Regions from separate parts of the Actinoalloteichus sp. GBA129-24 genome, predicted to be linked through region 2. Evidence: riboswitches for the same ligand, from Rfam matches in the RefSeq annotation. Region 2 holds a riboswitch; each other region holds the start of a gene.
What was found. Region 2 has a riboswitch for cobalamin ahead of UA75_RS13210 (CbiQ family ECF transporter T component). Riboswitches for the same ligand answer to the same signal wherever they lie in the genome.
Positions count from the first base shown of each region.

Region 1: linked by a shared signal. The riboswitch ahead of UA75_RS11395 (ribonucleoside-diphosphate reductase subunit alpha) and the one ahead of UA75_RS13210 (CbiQ family ECF transporter T component) in region 2 are both predicted to bind cobalamin.
Region 3: linked by a shared signal. The riboswitch ahead of metE (5-methyltetrahydropteroyltriglutamate--homocysteine S-methyltransferase) and the one ahead of UA75_RS13210 (CbiQ family ECF transporter T component) in region 2 are both predicted to bind cobalamin.

Region 1 is NZ_CP016077.1:2,534,878-2,539,858, forward strand. Features, by position in the region: gene UA75_RS11390 (ribonucleotide-diphosphate reductase subunit beta) at 1-12, opposite strand, end outside; gene UA75_RS11395 (ribonucleoside-diphosphate reductase subunit alpha) at 107-2,641, opposite strand; cobalamin riboswitch at 2,826-3,072, opposite strand; gene UA75_RS11400 (metal ABC transporter solute-binding protein, Zn/Mn family) at 3,259-4,260, shown strand; gene UA75_RS11405 (metal ABC transporter ATP-binding protein) at 4,257-4,981, shown strand, end outside.
Region 2 is NZ_CP016077.1:2,960,045-2,965,025, forward strand. Features, by position in the region: gene UA75_RS13205 (ABC transporter ATP-binding protein) at 1-423, opposite strand, end outside; gene UA75_RS13210 (CbiQ family ECF transporter T component) at 420-1,517, opposite strand; cobalamin riboswitch at 1,797-1,921, opposite strand; gene UA75_RS13215 (hypothetical protein) at 2,411-3,631, shown strand; gene UA75_RS13220 (glycosyltransferase) at 3,829-4,981, opposite strand, start outside.
Region 3 is NZ_CP016077.1:2,546,540-2,551,520, forward strand. Features, by position in the region: gene UA75_RS11435 (ABC transporter permease) at 1-97, shown strand, start outside; gene UA75_RS11440 (acyl-CoA thioesterase) at 894-1,442, opposite strand; cobalamin riboswitch at 1,552-1,775, shown strand; gene metE (5-methyltetrahydropteroyltriglutamate--homocysteine S-methyltransferase) at 1,924-4,224, shown strand; gene UA75_RS11450 (S-(hydroxymethyl)mycothiol dehydrogenase) at 4,483-4,981, shown strand, end outside.

The DNA.
Region 1 (4,981 bases), 430 kb from region 2:
GACTCCGGTCATCGGTCTGCTCCGTTGCGCTCGTGTTCGGTGGCGGCCCTGCTGCCGGGCCCCGTGCCTGCTCCGGCGGTCGGCCGGGTGATCGGGTGCGTCCTGGTCACTGGCAGGCCTCGCAATCCGGCTCGTCGATCGCGCAGGCCGCCGCCGAGATGGCGACGGGAACCTCGGCCGCCGGGACGGGCGTCGGTGCTGGTCCGCCCGCCTGGACCGCGTTGAGCCTGCCGTCGGTGCCCTGCAACGTGCTCTTCTCCACGTGGGTGGCGCTCTGCGCCCGCAGGTAGTACGTGGTCTTCAGGCCGGAGCGCCAGGCCAGCCGGTACAGGGTGTCGAGCTTGCGGCCGCTGGGCTCGGCCAGGTAGAGGTTCAGCGACTGCGCCTGGTCGAGCCACTTCTGCCTGCGGGAGGCGGCCAGCACCAGCCACTTCGGGTCGATCTCGAACGCCGTGGCGTAGAGCGAGCGCAGCTCCGCGGGCACGCGGCCGATCGCGCCCAGCCTGCCGTCGTGACGCTTCAGGTCGGCGATCATCTGCTCGTCCCACAGACCCCGCTCCTTCAGCGCGGCCACCAGATGCGGGTTGACCACGGTGAAGTCGCCGGACATGTTCGACTTCACGAACAGGTTCTGATACTGCGGCTCGATGGACTGGCTCACGCCGCAGATGTTGGCGATGGTCGCGGTCGGCGCGATGGCCATCACGTTCGAATTGCGCATTCCGACGGTGCGGACCCGTTCGCGCAGGGACTGCCAGTCCATCGTGGACGTCGTGTCCATGACCAGGTCGCCGCTCTGCCGCTGCTCGGCCAGCAGGGCGATCGAGTCGATGGGCAGCACGCCCCGGCTCCACAGCGAGCCCGCGTAGGACTCGTAGCTGCCGCGCTGCGCCGCCAGCTCGCTGGACGCGGCGATGGCGTGGTAGCTGATCTCCTCCATGCTGCGGTCGGCGAAGGCCACCGCCTCATCGGAGGCGATCGGCAGACCGAGCTGGAACAGGGCGTCCTGGAAGCCCATCATGCCCAGGCCGACCGGGCGGTGCCGCAGGTTCGACCGTCGTGCCTCGGGGATCGTGTAGAAGTTCACGTCGATGACGTTGTCCAGCATCCGCACGGCGGTGGTGACGGTGGCGGCCAGCCGCTCCCGATCCAGCTCCAGCCGTCCGTCGGGGCCGGGGCGCAGGTGCTCGGCCAGGTTGACCGACCCGAGGTTGCAGACGGCGACCTCGTCGGCGGAGGTGTTCAGCGTGATCTCGGTGCACAGGTTCGACGAGTGCACCACGCCGATGTGCTGCTGCGGCGAGCGCAGGTTGCACGGGTCCTTGAAGGTGATCCACGGGTGGCCGGTCTCGAACAGCATGGTCAGCATCCGCCGCCACAGCTCGACGGCCCGGACCCGGCGGAAGACCCTGATCTCACCCCGGTCGGCGGCCCGCTCGTACTCCCGGTACCGCTCGGCGAACGCGGTGCCGTAGAGGTCGTGCAGGTCGGGGACCTCGTCGGGGGAGAACAGCGTCCACTGGTCGTCGGCCTCGACGCGGCGGAGGAACTCGTCGGGAACCCAGTTCGCCGTGTTCATGTCGTGGGTGCGGCGCCGGTCGTCGCCGGTGTTCTTGCGCAGGTCGAGGAACTCCTCGACATCGACGTGCCAGGTCTCCAGGTAGGCGCAGACCGCACCGAGCCGCTTGCCGCCCTGGTTCACGGCCACCGCCGTGTCGTTGGCGATCTTCAGGAAGGGGACGACGCCCTGCGAGCTGCCGTTGGTGCCCTTGATGTGCGCGCCGAGGCCGCGGACCGGCGTCCAGTCGTTGCCGAGTCCGCCCGCGTACTTCGACAGCATGGCGTTGTTGCGGATGCCGTGGAAGATCCCGCTCAGGTCGTCCTCGACGGTGGTGAGGAAGCAGGACGAGAGCTGCGGTCGGGTGGTGCCCGAGTTGAACAGCGTCGGGGTGGAGCACATGAAGGCGAAGGTGGACAGCAGCTCGTAGAACTCGATCGCCCGCGCCTCGCGCTCGTCCTCGCGCAGTGCCAGGCCCATCGCGACGCGCATGAAGAACATCTGCGGCAGTTCGAACCGCACGCCGCCGCTGTGCTGGAGGTAGCGGTCGTAGAGCGTCTGGAGGCCGAGGAACTGGAAGTCCCGATCGCGCTCCGGGCGCAGCGCGGCGGCGATCCGGCCGAGGTCGAAGTCGGCGAGGGTCGGGTCGAGCAGGTCCAGGGCGATGCCGCGCCGCACGAAGGCCTCGAAGGCGGCCGGGTAACTCGCCGCGACCGCCTCGGGGCTCGCGTCGGGCACGGGGCGGCCGAGGAAGGTCAACGCCTCGGCACGCAGCTTCTCCAACAGCAGCCGGGCGGCCACCTGCGAGTAGTGCGGCTCGATCTCGACCATGCTGCGGGCGGCCATGATCTGGGCCAGCGCCAGCTCGTCGGCGTCGATGCCGTCGTAGAGGTTGCGCACCGTCTCGTCGAGGACGGTCTGCGCGGTGACGCCTGCCAGCCCGGCACACGCCTCGTGCACGGTCGCGGCGAGCCGTTCGACGTCGAGTGGAGCGAGAGCGCCGTCCGCGTCCTTGACCCGGATCACCCGATCGGGAAGTTCAAGCGGCGCGGGAGCGGCGGAGGCGGGAATCCCCTCGGCGATCGCGCGGCGATCTGCCTGAACGGGTCGTGCTGGTCGGAGTGACTCGACGGTCACGGTGGTCTCCTCGTAGCCGGGGCGGCATCGGTTCACCCCCGAGGAGGAGCGCGCGGCAGCACGCGGACCTGCCGATGGCATGATCCGTCGCTGTCCACACGGCCCACCCTCGAGGCCTCGGACGGCGTGCTCGGTGGCACGCGCCGATGGCAGGTCTTCGGACTCACGGGCTTCCGGCGAGGTGGGACTCGCCGGTCCTACGGCCGTCACTTCCCGAGAGACCGAGGTCTCCTAGTGTGTGCACCGTCCGGTATGGACGGCGACGGCCTTCGTTCCCGTTCACCGCTGCGGGGCAGTCCCGGACTCGCACCGGGTTCCCTGTCTCCTCGTCATGACACCGGCAGGCGCCCTGACGAACCATCAGCGGGGGTGAGACTACATGTTGGGGTCGGTGCTTTGTCTCACCCCAACATCCTGGCGTGTTCCCGACTGTGGTCGGCTAGGGTGACTCGCCGAGAACGAGGCGATCACAGGGTGACCGGGCCGACCGGGAGGGTGACGCGACCCGGTTCTTAGTGAAAACTGCTCTCATCAGAGTGGGCGTCCTTCTCGAGAGGAGAGCCGTGGACGGGGCAACGGAAGCCGAATCGGGCAGACACCGCAGCAGAGCCCGTCGCCGCCGCCGCGTCGTGCTGGGCATCACCTCGGCGCTGCTGGTCGTGCTCGCCGCGTCGGCCTGGGCAGTGCGCCAGGACGTCGGCGGCGGATACAGCGAGGCAGGGAGCAGACTCCGGGTCGTGACCACGACGAACTTCCTCACCGACGCCGTCGGTGAGATCGGCGGCACCGACATCGAGCTGACCGGGCTGATGGGCAGCGGCGTCGACCCGCATCTCTATCAGGCCCAGGCGGGTGATCTGCGGCTGCTGCGGGAGGCGGACCTGATCGTCGCCGTCGGCCTGCATCTGGAGGCCGGGCTCCGGCCGGTGCTCGACGATCTCGCCCGCGACACCACGGTCCTGTTCGTGGGCGAGACCGTGCCGACCGCCTCGCTCCTTCCCGCCGAGGAAGCGGGCTCGGCGACGGAGTACGACCCGCACATCTGGTTCGACGTGGCACTGTGGCGAGACGCACTCGCGTCGGTCGGCGGCACGCTCGCCGAACTCGATCCCGACCGGGCCGACCGCTTCGACGGCCGCTGGGAACGGCATCGCGTCGAGCTGAGCGAACTGCACGAGGAGGTCGGCGAGCGGCTCGCCGAGATTCCGGAGTCCCGCCGCATCCTGGTCACCTCGCACGACGCCTTCCGCTACCTGGGCCGCGCCTACGACATCCGGGTCGAGGCGGTGCAGGGCGTGTCCACTGTGGACGAGGCGACCATCGGCGACATCGATCGAGTGGCGGGCGTCATCGCCGAGCACGGCGTGCGGGCCGTGTTCGTCGAGTCCAGCGTGTCCGGTCAGACCGCTGCCGCGGTGCTCGACGCGGCGGCCGCCCTCGGCGCGACGGCGACGCTCGGCGGAAGCCTGTACTCCGACGCGGCGGGCGCGGAAGGCACGCCGGAGGGCACCTACCTCGGCATGGTCCGCGCCGACGTCGACCTGCTCGTGGCGGGACTGCGATGATCCGCCGCGCAGCCGCCACGCCCGATTCGCCGACTCCAGGGGCGACCGAGCCCGCGCCCGCCCTCGTCGCGACGGGGCTGACGGTCGGCTATCGCGGGCGGACCGTGTTGACGGTGCCGGAGCTGGTGGTGCCCGCAGGCCGACTCACCGCCGTGGTCGGGCCCAACGGCGCGGGCAAGTCGACGCTGATCAAGGCCGCGCTCGGTCTGCTCCCGTCGACCGGGGGCGCCATCCGACTGCTCGGCGAGCCGTTGGCCCGGGTGCGCAGGCGGGTGGCCTACGTGCCGCAGCGCGATGCCGTCGCCCAGGACTTCCCCGTCACGGCCGTACAAGTCGTGGAGATGGGTCGCTACCCGCATCGCGGCTGGTTCCGCAGGCTGACTCGGGAGGACGACCGCGCCGTCAGCGAGGCCATGCTGCGGACGGGGGTCACCGACTCGGCCGACACGCCGTTGGACGAGCTGTCCGGCGGTCAGCGGCAGCGGGTGTTCCTGGCGAGGGCACTGGCCCAGCAGGCCGACCTCCTGGTACTCGACGAGCCCTTCGCCGCCGTCGACACGAGCACCGAGACACGACTGCTGACGCTGCTCGTCGAGCTGTGCGAGCAGGAGGGCCGCTCGGTGCTGATGGTGCATCACGACCTGCGCACGGTGCAGGACCACTTCGACCACGCCGTGCTGCTGTCGGGCCGGGTGATCGCCGACGGGCCGGTGAGCCGCGT
Region 2 (4,981 bases):
CAGGGAACGCAGCGACCGGTCCCGCAGCTCCGCGATTCCGAGCAGGTCCAGCGTCTCCTCGACGCGCTTGCGCATCACCTCGGCGGGAATCGCGAGCTGCTCCATGCCGTAGGCCAGCTCCTCCTCCACCGTGTCGGTGACGAAACCTGCCAGCGGGTCCTGGCCGACGACTCCGACCAGGTCGGCGAGTTCACGGGGTGGATTCGTCCTCGTGTCCCGTCCCGCCACCGTGACTCGGCCGCGCAGCGTCCCGCCGGTGAAGTGCGGCACCCGGCCGTTGATCGCACCGAGCAGCGTCGACTTGCCCGAGCCGGTGTGACCGACCACGAGGCACAGCTCGCCCTCCTCGATCTCCAGGTCGACACCGGACAGGACGGGGGCGGACTCGCCATAGTGGACCGCCACCTCCTCGAAGCGGATCATGAGCGGACCTCCGGCGGCGGGGCGAACCACGCGGGGGCGACTCCCGCGAGGATGCCGAGCACCGGCGGCAGCGTCACCGTCGGCCAGCTCAGCGGGCTGAGTGAGGGATAGAGGTTCGCCGGGTCGACCCCGGCGGTCACGGTGAGCACGAGGGCGGCGGTCAGGCCCGACAGCACCACGAGCGTCTCCGGCAGGCGCCACCGGTCGGGCCGGTAGACGCTGCGGCGGATTCGCCTGCCTGCGACGAGGAAGCCCGCACCGGCGACGAGCAGGCCCGCGACCGCCATCGGCAGCCCGAAGGCGTGCCGGGTGCCGTCCAACAGCCCGTACACGCCGACACACACGCCGAGCAGGCCCGCGATCACCAGCACCCCGGTCAGCAGACGAGTGCGCCTCGGCGTGTCGCCGAACCGGCCGTACCCTCGGGAGTCCATCGCCGAGGCCAGGGCGAGCGACCGGTCCATGGCATCGGCCAGTACCGGGACCACGATGCCGCGCAACGCCCGGAGCCCGCGTTGTCTGCCGCCGCGCAGCCGCCGGGCCCGGCGGACCCGCAGGACGCTCTCCATGAGCTGCGGCGCCACGGAGAGGGCCACCACCACGGCCGTGCTGATCTGGTAGAGCGCCGCAGGCACCGCCTTGAGCATCCGGCGCGGATCGGCCAGCGAGTTCGCCGCGCCGAGACAGATCAGCATCGTCGCCAGGCGCAGCCCGTCGTAGAGCCCGCCGAGCAGCTCCTCGGCGCTCACCGGGCCGAGCAGCCGGATGCCCGCCGCCGCCTCCGGGAGCGTGATCTCCGGCAGCACGAACAGGATGTGCTCGCCCGCACCGCCCCCGAAGATCATCCGCCACAACACGCGCATGACGACGATGAACACCCCGAGGTACACGTACATCCGGAACGTGGCGGCCCACGGCGCCCGGCCGCGACGCCGGACCACGACGTACCCCGCCACCACCAGGATCAGCGACAACAGCAGCGGATTGGTCGTGCGGCCCGCTGCGGCCGCCAGGGCCAGTGCCCATAACCACCAGGCACCGGGATGCAGGGCTCTCGGGAGCCGCGTCGAGGCCCGGAGCACCGATGCGGTCACGCCGCCCACGTCCCGGAGGCACGGGGCTCGCAGGGCCGCTCGGCAGGAGGGCTGTCATGCCGGTCTCGGGGCCGCCGACGGGCCTGCGCGGCGCGGAGCGAGGGCGTCTCGACCACGATCCGGTGTCCGGCGGCGGTCTGCGGCCTGCGCAGCGTGGTACCCGACATGCCTCGATGCCTTCCCCGAGCGGGTCGAGAGAGGCATCCGACCAAGAGCAGGCGCCGCCGACGTCGGCGTGCGTGCTCGAATCGGACTCCACCTGCGGACCACGACAGTGTGAACGAGCCCTCGTCCCCGGACGGGCATTCCGGCTCGTCGTGCCTCGGCACGAACCACGGCTGCGGGTCAGCGCCGGACTTCGACCGGCTTCCCCCGCCGGGGACGTCTGAAGTTGTCACGACCGGTCAGCGGTCGTCGAGAGACTACCGAGGAGATTAACTCACTCGAGTGGTCCTGGGTCGGCGCACGCGGCAGACCGTTCAGCCGTGCCGGCTCGAGCCACCAAGTCGTTCCTCCGCCCTGCGCCGGGCCCGAGACACCCGGCTCGATGTGCTCGACTCGGCGCGGTCGGCGGATCGGCGCAGGCGGCGGTACGCAGTCGAACCCGGTGACGCACGGCGAAGGGCGCCGCATCGAGCGCTCGTCGCCGATGGGCAGGACGCGGTCGACCCTCGGCCCGCCGGATGCATCGTCGGAGACGGGACTGCTGTGCCGAGTGGTCCGCCACCCACGGAGATCATTACGATGAGTAGTCGACGTCCGTCACTAAGGGTGGTAGATCCGCGAAGTTCAGGTGACAGGGCTCGTGATGTCGCGACGGCAGCCACGAGATCGACCGGCGGTGTGCCAGCTACCGCAGGCCCGTGTCCAGGACGAAAGACGAGGCAGCCGCAATGAGGATCGCCGTCATCGGAGAATTCCGTGCTGACCGAGTGGTCGACGCCATCACCCGTTCCGGCCACCACGACCTGGTGTTGTTAGGGCCGACGGACGTCGCCGACTACGTCGGCAGGCGGGCTCGTCACCGGCACCTGGCGGCGAGTGCGGAACCGGAGGACCTGCTGGCGGTCTGGACCGAGGAAGACGTCGAGCTGGTCATCCCGAGCCTCTATCCGGTCGACCAGGAACAGCTGCTGCCCAGCCTGGCCGCCGCCGCCGACGCGTGGCGCGGCCCCGGCAGGCACGCCGTCGTCCACTCGACCCGCTTCGCCGACCTGGTCACCGACAAGGCGATGTTCCATCGCGTCGCGCTCGCGGCGGGCTGGCCGGTGCCCGAGGCCGTCATCTGCGACCGGGTGGAGGAACTGGAGTCGGCGGTGCGTCGGATCGGCGGCCTGCCCGTCATGGTGAAGGAGGCCAGGTCACTCCCACGCGCGGGCCGCTGGCATGTCGACACCGAGCAGCGCCTCACGACGCTGCCGCTGACCGCCTTCCCCGTCGTCGTTCAGCGTGTCTGCCGGGGTGAGGAGTTCGGCCTCGAACTCTTGAGCGGCGCGAACGTCACCGACTGCTGGCCGATCGCCTCCTTCGGTCCGCTGGACCAGCGCTGCATTCCGGGGCATCGGGCGCGGCTCGCTCCGATCGCGCTCCCGCCTGCCGTGATCACCGAGCTGGCCGGGTTCATCCGCGGCATGACCGACCAGTTCGACGTGTGCGGTCCATGGCAGATCGACTTCGCCGTCTGCGATGGCAGGCTCCAGGTGTTGGAGGTCAACGGCAGGCTCAGCGGCATGGCCGATCTCAGTGCGGCCACCACCGGTCTCGATCCCTACGACGCCTTCGTCGACGCCTGCCTCGGCCAGCCTCGTGTCGTGCCGCCTGCCCGCCGGCTCGCCCTGGAGCTGCCGATCCGTCTCGACGCGCAGCTGCCGGGACTGCCGTGGGGTGTGCGCATGAGGCGACAGTTTCCGCTGCCCACGAACCGGTCGCTGCCGGTGGACTTCCAACGGCTGCTCGTCACGGCGGACGATCCGGTGCTCCTGGCGAAGTGGCTGCGCGACTTTCCCCCGGACGCCCTGCTCACCGGATCGCCGGGTCAGCTCGCGGCCACCGCGCTGGAGATGAGCCCGCTGCTCACCTCGGCGGGGTGGCCTCGGGGCTGTCCGCCGGTCTGAACCGGCGACTCCGGGTTCGTATCAGCCGTGATCCGGCCTGCGAATGCTCCGGGGCCGCTCAGCAGCGCAGGCGCCTGCCGTGTCGGTGCTGTTCGCACCCTTGGCGCGGCAGCGCTGCGGCTCGGGTGCGGCTGGGTGCCTCGCGACGTCTCCCGACTGACGCCGGAGCCAGGCGGGCCGAAGGCAGGCGCCGCGACTCAGCAGGACCGCCCGGCCTGCTCGACGGCGGCGGCGATCGCGGAGCAGGGGTCGTGCGCCTCGTATTCGGCCTGGAGCCGTCGGGCCCGGTCGCGGAGGAGCGGATCGTCCAGGATGCTCTCGACGGCCTTGCGGATGTCCGCCTCGTCCGGGTCCCCGGTGCCGAGGTTGACGGCCGCCCCTGCCCAGGCGGCCTTGGCACCGACCTCGATCTTGTCCTCGGTGTCGCCCGCCAGCACCATCGGGACCCCGTGACGCAGTGCCTGCTGGACGCCGCCGTAGCCGCCGTTGCTGACCAGCACGTCGACGTGGGGGAGCATGGCGTCGAAGGGGATGAACTCGGCGACTCGTGCATTGGCGGGCAGTCCGGCGGGCACGACGTCGCGGCCGGTGGTGACGACGACTAACGCATCGAGATCGGCCAGGGCGCGCAGCGTGGGCTCGATCAGCCTGCTGAGGTCGTCGTTGGCGATGGTGCCCTGTGAGACGACGATCAGTCGACTCGCGGACGTCACCTCGTCCCACCAGTCCGGGAGTTCGACGGCGTCGCCGGTGTCCGGGGGCAGTGCTCCCACGTAGCGCAGGCGCGGCGGCGCATCGCTGCGGGGGTAGTCCATGCTCTCGATGCTGAGCTGAAGGAAGCGGTCCGGCACGCCGACGAGGCCCCGCGACAGCAGCGGTGGCGGCTCGGTGCTCCCCAGCCGGGTCAACGCGGCGGCCAGCAGGCGATGCGAGCCCGCCCGCTCGGCCGCCTCGGCGTGCTCGGTGAGCCTGCGACCTCGGGTCCGGCCCTCCTCGGAGCCGTCCGGGGCCAGCCCGGTGCCGAAAGGCGGATGATCGGCACTGTTCAGCGGCAGCGGCATCACGCCGACGCCGATGACGGCTGCCGGGCGGACGCCCGCCGCGCCGTGCAGGACCGGCCAGGCTCCCAGGAACATCGTGTCGTGCAGGAGCACCGTCGGTGCCGCGTCGTCCTCGGCGAGGAGCTCCTGGAGCGCCGTGTGCTGCGCGGCCATCGGCGCGATGAACAGCTGCTGGTTGTCGTACTCCAGCCGGGCCGGTCCGGCCGGTATCGAGTTCCGGTCGGGGAACTGATCGGGACGCAGATCCGCCTCGGCGGGCAGCGCCGCGAACCGGGCGCCGGTCCGCTCC
Region 3 (4,981 bases), 410 kb from region 2:
GAACAGCGCGGCATGGGCCCTCGGCTGGTGCGTCGGGCTCGGCGCGCTGGCGTTCGTGATCTCCAGCGTGCTGTTCGTCCGTCGCACCAGCCGCTGACCCTCGGCTGATCTCGATGCGCGCGGCGGCGGTGCACCGTGGGGGAGAGCCGCTGATCCGCACGACGTCGGACGATCGACCGAGACGGGGCCCCGTGCCCTCGGCGGCGCGCCCGGAGCGGCAGCGTCCCTGGCATCTCGGTGCCGCGAAACCCGGTGACGGGGACGAGAACGGGGATCTCGACCGCGGTCAGCCGGGCACGGCGCCCGTACCGGCAGGCGCCGTGGCGACACGGTGCTCCGCAACGGACGGTGGCTCCGTGGTGAGTGGACGGCCGATCGGCAGGCCCGATGACGCCGCCCCCGGCCGTTCTCCGCGCTGACGGAGCGCGGCCGGACTCCCCCGATCGGGCGGATGACGAGCGCCGGGGGTGTGCTCGGTCGGTGAGGGGGAAGCCGTCACGGTGTGGGGCGGCGGCCCTGCGGACGGCACGGCAGGCGGGTGCAGGGGGGAGGCCCGTCTGTGGTGTCGCCCGATGTCTGCTCGGGTCCGCTGTTGCACGTGCGGGCGGTTCGTCGTCGATGAGGGGTGACGACGAACCGCCCGCACTCGGCTTCTCCGCCCCGACCATCCTCGCCGGGCCTGCCTGTCGGCGGGTTCGCCTGCGCCGGGACGCAGCCATCGTTCGCTGCGAGCGCCGAGGGCGGGCGGCTGCCCTGCCTCGCAGGCCGCGTGCGGCGGGGAGTGGTCGGGCGGGCACCGGTCCGGCCCCGCCGAGCGACCTCGCCGGCCTGGCCCGGACGGGACAGGCCGCCGCCGTGCCTGCCCGCCGGATCGCCTCGGCGCCGACCGTGACTCAGGAGCGGGCAGCGGGGTCCGAGGCCGCAGGCTCGGGGCCGACCTCTCGACTGCGCTTGATGGCCGCGCGTCGGGCCAACCGGTGCTCACGGCGGATGCCCGCCTCGGCGTGCCGTCGTCGATCGGTCGCCGACTCGGGAAGGACCTCGGGAACCGGTCTCGGCTTCCCGTCGGAGTCGACCGCGACGAACACCAGGTAGGCGCTCGCCACATGCGTGGGCGGCACCGACTCGTTCCAGCGCTCGGCCACGACCCGCACCCCGACCTCCATCGAGGTGCGACCCGTCCAGTTGACCTGGGCGCTGGCGTGTACGAGATCACCGACGCGAACCGGGATCAGGAACAGCATCTCGTCCATGAACACTGTCAGCGCCGTGCCACCCGAGTGTCGCCCGGCGCAGGCCGCCGCGACGTCGTCGACGAACTTCATGATCACGCCGCCGTGCACCGTGCCGTACAGGTTCGTCTCGGTCGCGGTCATGATCTGACTGAGCGTGGTGGCCGCTGCCGAGGTCGGCTTACCGGGAAGCTCGGAGACGGGATGCATGGCGTCGAGGGTAGGCGATCCCGGCCTGCGAGATGTCGAGTCCGCGTCGAGACGAGCCCGTTAGGATCGGTTTCGCCGATGGTTCGTCGGCGTCCACGGCCCACGCCGAACGGCGTGGATCAGCGGCGGTGACGAGGCAAGAGGGAACCCGGTGGGAATCCGGGACTGCCCCGCAGCGGTGAGCGGGAACGAACTCCGTCACCGTCCTCACAGCGAGGACGGTCACAGCACTGGAGGTCCGGCCTCCGGGAAGCGACGGACAGTAGGTCAGCCGACCTCGACGGTCGGAAGCGCCCGTGAGTCCGAAGACCTGCCGTCGGCGGCGCGGTCCCGACGGGTCCGTGCCGCTCCGAGGTCTTCGCGGGAGGACCGGGGTGAGCAGTCAGTCGGGGACCGGTCTCGGTCCTGCCCGTTCTGCTCGCGTTCCGGTCGCTCGCGTGCCCGCCTCGGGGTTTCGTTGCCGCCTCGCGAGGAGAGAGCAGTGACCCATCGCACGCATGTCCCGGCGCTCGGCGCCACGGTCCTGGGCTACCCCCGGATCGGACCCGATCGAGAACTCAAGCGTGCCCTGGAGGCGTACTGGGCCGGGCGGATCGACGCCTCGGCCCTGCACGAGGTCGCGGCCGCATTGCGCGCGGCCACCTGGACGGCCTTGCGGGACGCAGGCCTCGGCTCGGTGCCCTCCAACACGTTCTCCTACTACGACCAGGTCCTCGACACGGCGGTCCTGGTCGACGCGTTGCCCGCCCGCTATACCGAGTCGGGTCGCACGCCGTTGGACGCCTACTTCGCCGCCGCCAGGGGAGCCGACTCCCTCGCGCCCCTGGAGCTGACCAAGTGGTTCGACACCAATTATCACTACCTGGTGCCCGAACTGGGCCCGGACACCGTGCTGCGACTGGCCGGCCGCAAGCCGGTCGAGGAGTTCCGGGAGGCCGCTGCCCTCGGCATCACCACCCGGCCGGTGCTGATCGGGCCGGTCACGTTCCTGCTGCTCTCCAAGTCCGCCCCCGACGCTCCGGCAGGCTTCGACCGGCTGGACCTGCTCGACGCGATGATCGACACACAGCTGGAACTCCTCGCCGAGCTGGCGGACGCGGGCGCGGAATGGGTCCAGTTCGACGAACCCGCCTTCGCAGCCGATCGGACTCCGGCGGAACTCGACGCGCTCGCCCATGCCTACCGCAGGCTCGGCGAGGCTCAGCGGCGACCCAATCTCCTGGTCACCGGCTATCACGGTGCACTCGCTGACGCACTGGGCGTGCTCGCCGACGCGCCGATCGAGGCCGTCGGACTCGACCTCGTGGCGGGTCGGGCCGACCTGGTGGGCATCGCGAGCATCGCCGGGATTCGGAACAAGACCCTCCTCGCCGGGGTCGTCGACGGACGCAACGTCTGGCGCACCGACCTCGACGAGGCCCTCGCCTACTGCGCGACTCTGCTCGGGGTGGCCGACAAGGTCGAGGTCGGCACCTCCGCGCCGTTGCTGCACGTCCCCTACGACCTCGACGCCGAATCCGGGCTCGACCCCGCGCTGCGTGCCCGGCTCGCCTTCGCTCGACAGAAGGTGGACGAGGTCGTCCTGCTGAGCAAGGCGCTCAGCGGGGCCGACGAGGTGGCCGCCGAGCTCCAGGAGTCGCGGCGGGCCCTGCGGGCACGCGAAGGCGCGGCAGCCCGCGACCAGCGGGTCAGGGCCAGGCTCGACTCGCTGCGTCCGGAGCACAGCAGGCGGGCCGACTATCAGGTCCGGGTCGAGGGCCAGGCCGAACGGCTGGGCCTGCCGCCGCTGGCCACCACGACCATCGGCTCCTTCCCCCAGACCGGCGGGGTTCGCCGGGCGAGGGCGGACCGCCGGGCGGGCCGGATCGACGAGGACGAGTACCGGCGGCGGATGCGCGCGGAGATCGCCGACGTCATCGCGCTTCAGGAGGACATCGGCCTGGACGTGCTGGTCCACGGCGAACCGGAACGCAATGACATGGTGCAGTACTTCGCCGAGAACCTGGCGGGCTTCCTGTCCACCGAGCACGGCTGGGTGCAGTCCTACGGCTCCCGCTGTGTCCGGCCGCCGATCATCCACGGCGACGTCAGCAGGCCCGCCCCGATGACCGTCGAGTGGAGTTCCTACGCACAGTCGCTGACCGAGCGGCCGGTCAAGGGGATGCTCACCGGACCGGTCACGATCCTGGCCTGGTCTTTCGTCCGAGACGATCAGCCGCTCGGCGACACGGCACGCCAGGTGGCGCTGGCGCTCCGCGACGAGATCCGCGATCTGGAGAGCGCCGGGCTGCGCATCGTGCAGGTGGACGAACCCGCGTTGCGGGAGCTGCTGCCGCTGCGGGAGGCCGACCGCGCCGACTACCTCGCCTGGGCGGTCGACTCCTTCCGGCTGGCGACCTCCGGCGCCGCCGACAGCACGCAGATCCACACCCATCTGTGCTACTCGGAGTTCGGGGACGTCATCGACGCGATCGACGCGCTCGACGCGGACGTGACGACGATCGAGGCGGCGCGCTCTCGGATGGAGGTGCTGGACGACCTGCACAAGATCGGCTACCGCCGAGGCGTGGGTCCCGGCGTCTACGACATCCATTCGCCGCGAGTGCCCGACGAGGCCGAGGTGACCCGGCTGATCGGCGCGGCGCTGGACGCGGTGCCCGGCGACCGGTTGTGGGTGAATCCCGACTGCGGCCTGAAGACCAGGGGATACGCCGAGGTCGAACCCGCCCTGCGTGCCATGGTCTCGGCGGCCCGAGCCCTGCGGACGCAGGTTCGCGGCTGACGTTCGCCGATGCCCGGCGCCGGACGTCACCCGCGAGTGAGTCCGGCGCCGGGCGTCGAGCGATCCGCTGGATCGGCCGTTCTTCCCGGCAGGCGGCGGCCGATCCGACCCCGAGGCACTCGGTGTGTGCGTCACCCCCGGAAGGGGGCCTGCGGACTCCCCGCGTGGCGGTGGATCGGCGGCCTGTGCTGCTCTACCGTGATCCTTCGCCCCGACGCCGCCGAGGCGCCGGGCACCGGGTCGACCAGAGGAGTTCGGATGCCGCAGCAGGTCAGAGCGGTCGTGGCCACCGCACGGGACGCCCCCGTCACCGTCGAGACGATCGTGGTCCCCGATCCGGGACCGGGCGAGGTGGTGGTGGACGTCGCGGCGTGCGGGGTGTGCCACACGGACCTGCACTACCGGCAGGGCGGTATCAACGACGAGTTCCCCTTCCTCCTCGGACACGAGGCGGCGGGCACCGTCGAGTCCGTCGGCGAGGGCGTCGAGGACGTCGCCGTGGGCGATTACGTGGTGTTGAACTGGCGTGCGGTCTGCGGCCGATGTCGCGCGTGCAGCCGGGGCCGACCCTGGTACTGCTTCGCGACGCACAACGCGACGCAGCAGATGACGCTGACCGACGGCACCCCGCTGTCCCCGGCGCTGGGCATCGGGGCCTTCGCCGAGAAGACCCTGGTCCACCAGGGCCAGTGCACGAAGGTCGACCCGAAGGCCGAGGCGGCGGTGGCCGGGCTGCTCGGCTGCGGCGTCATGGCCG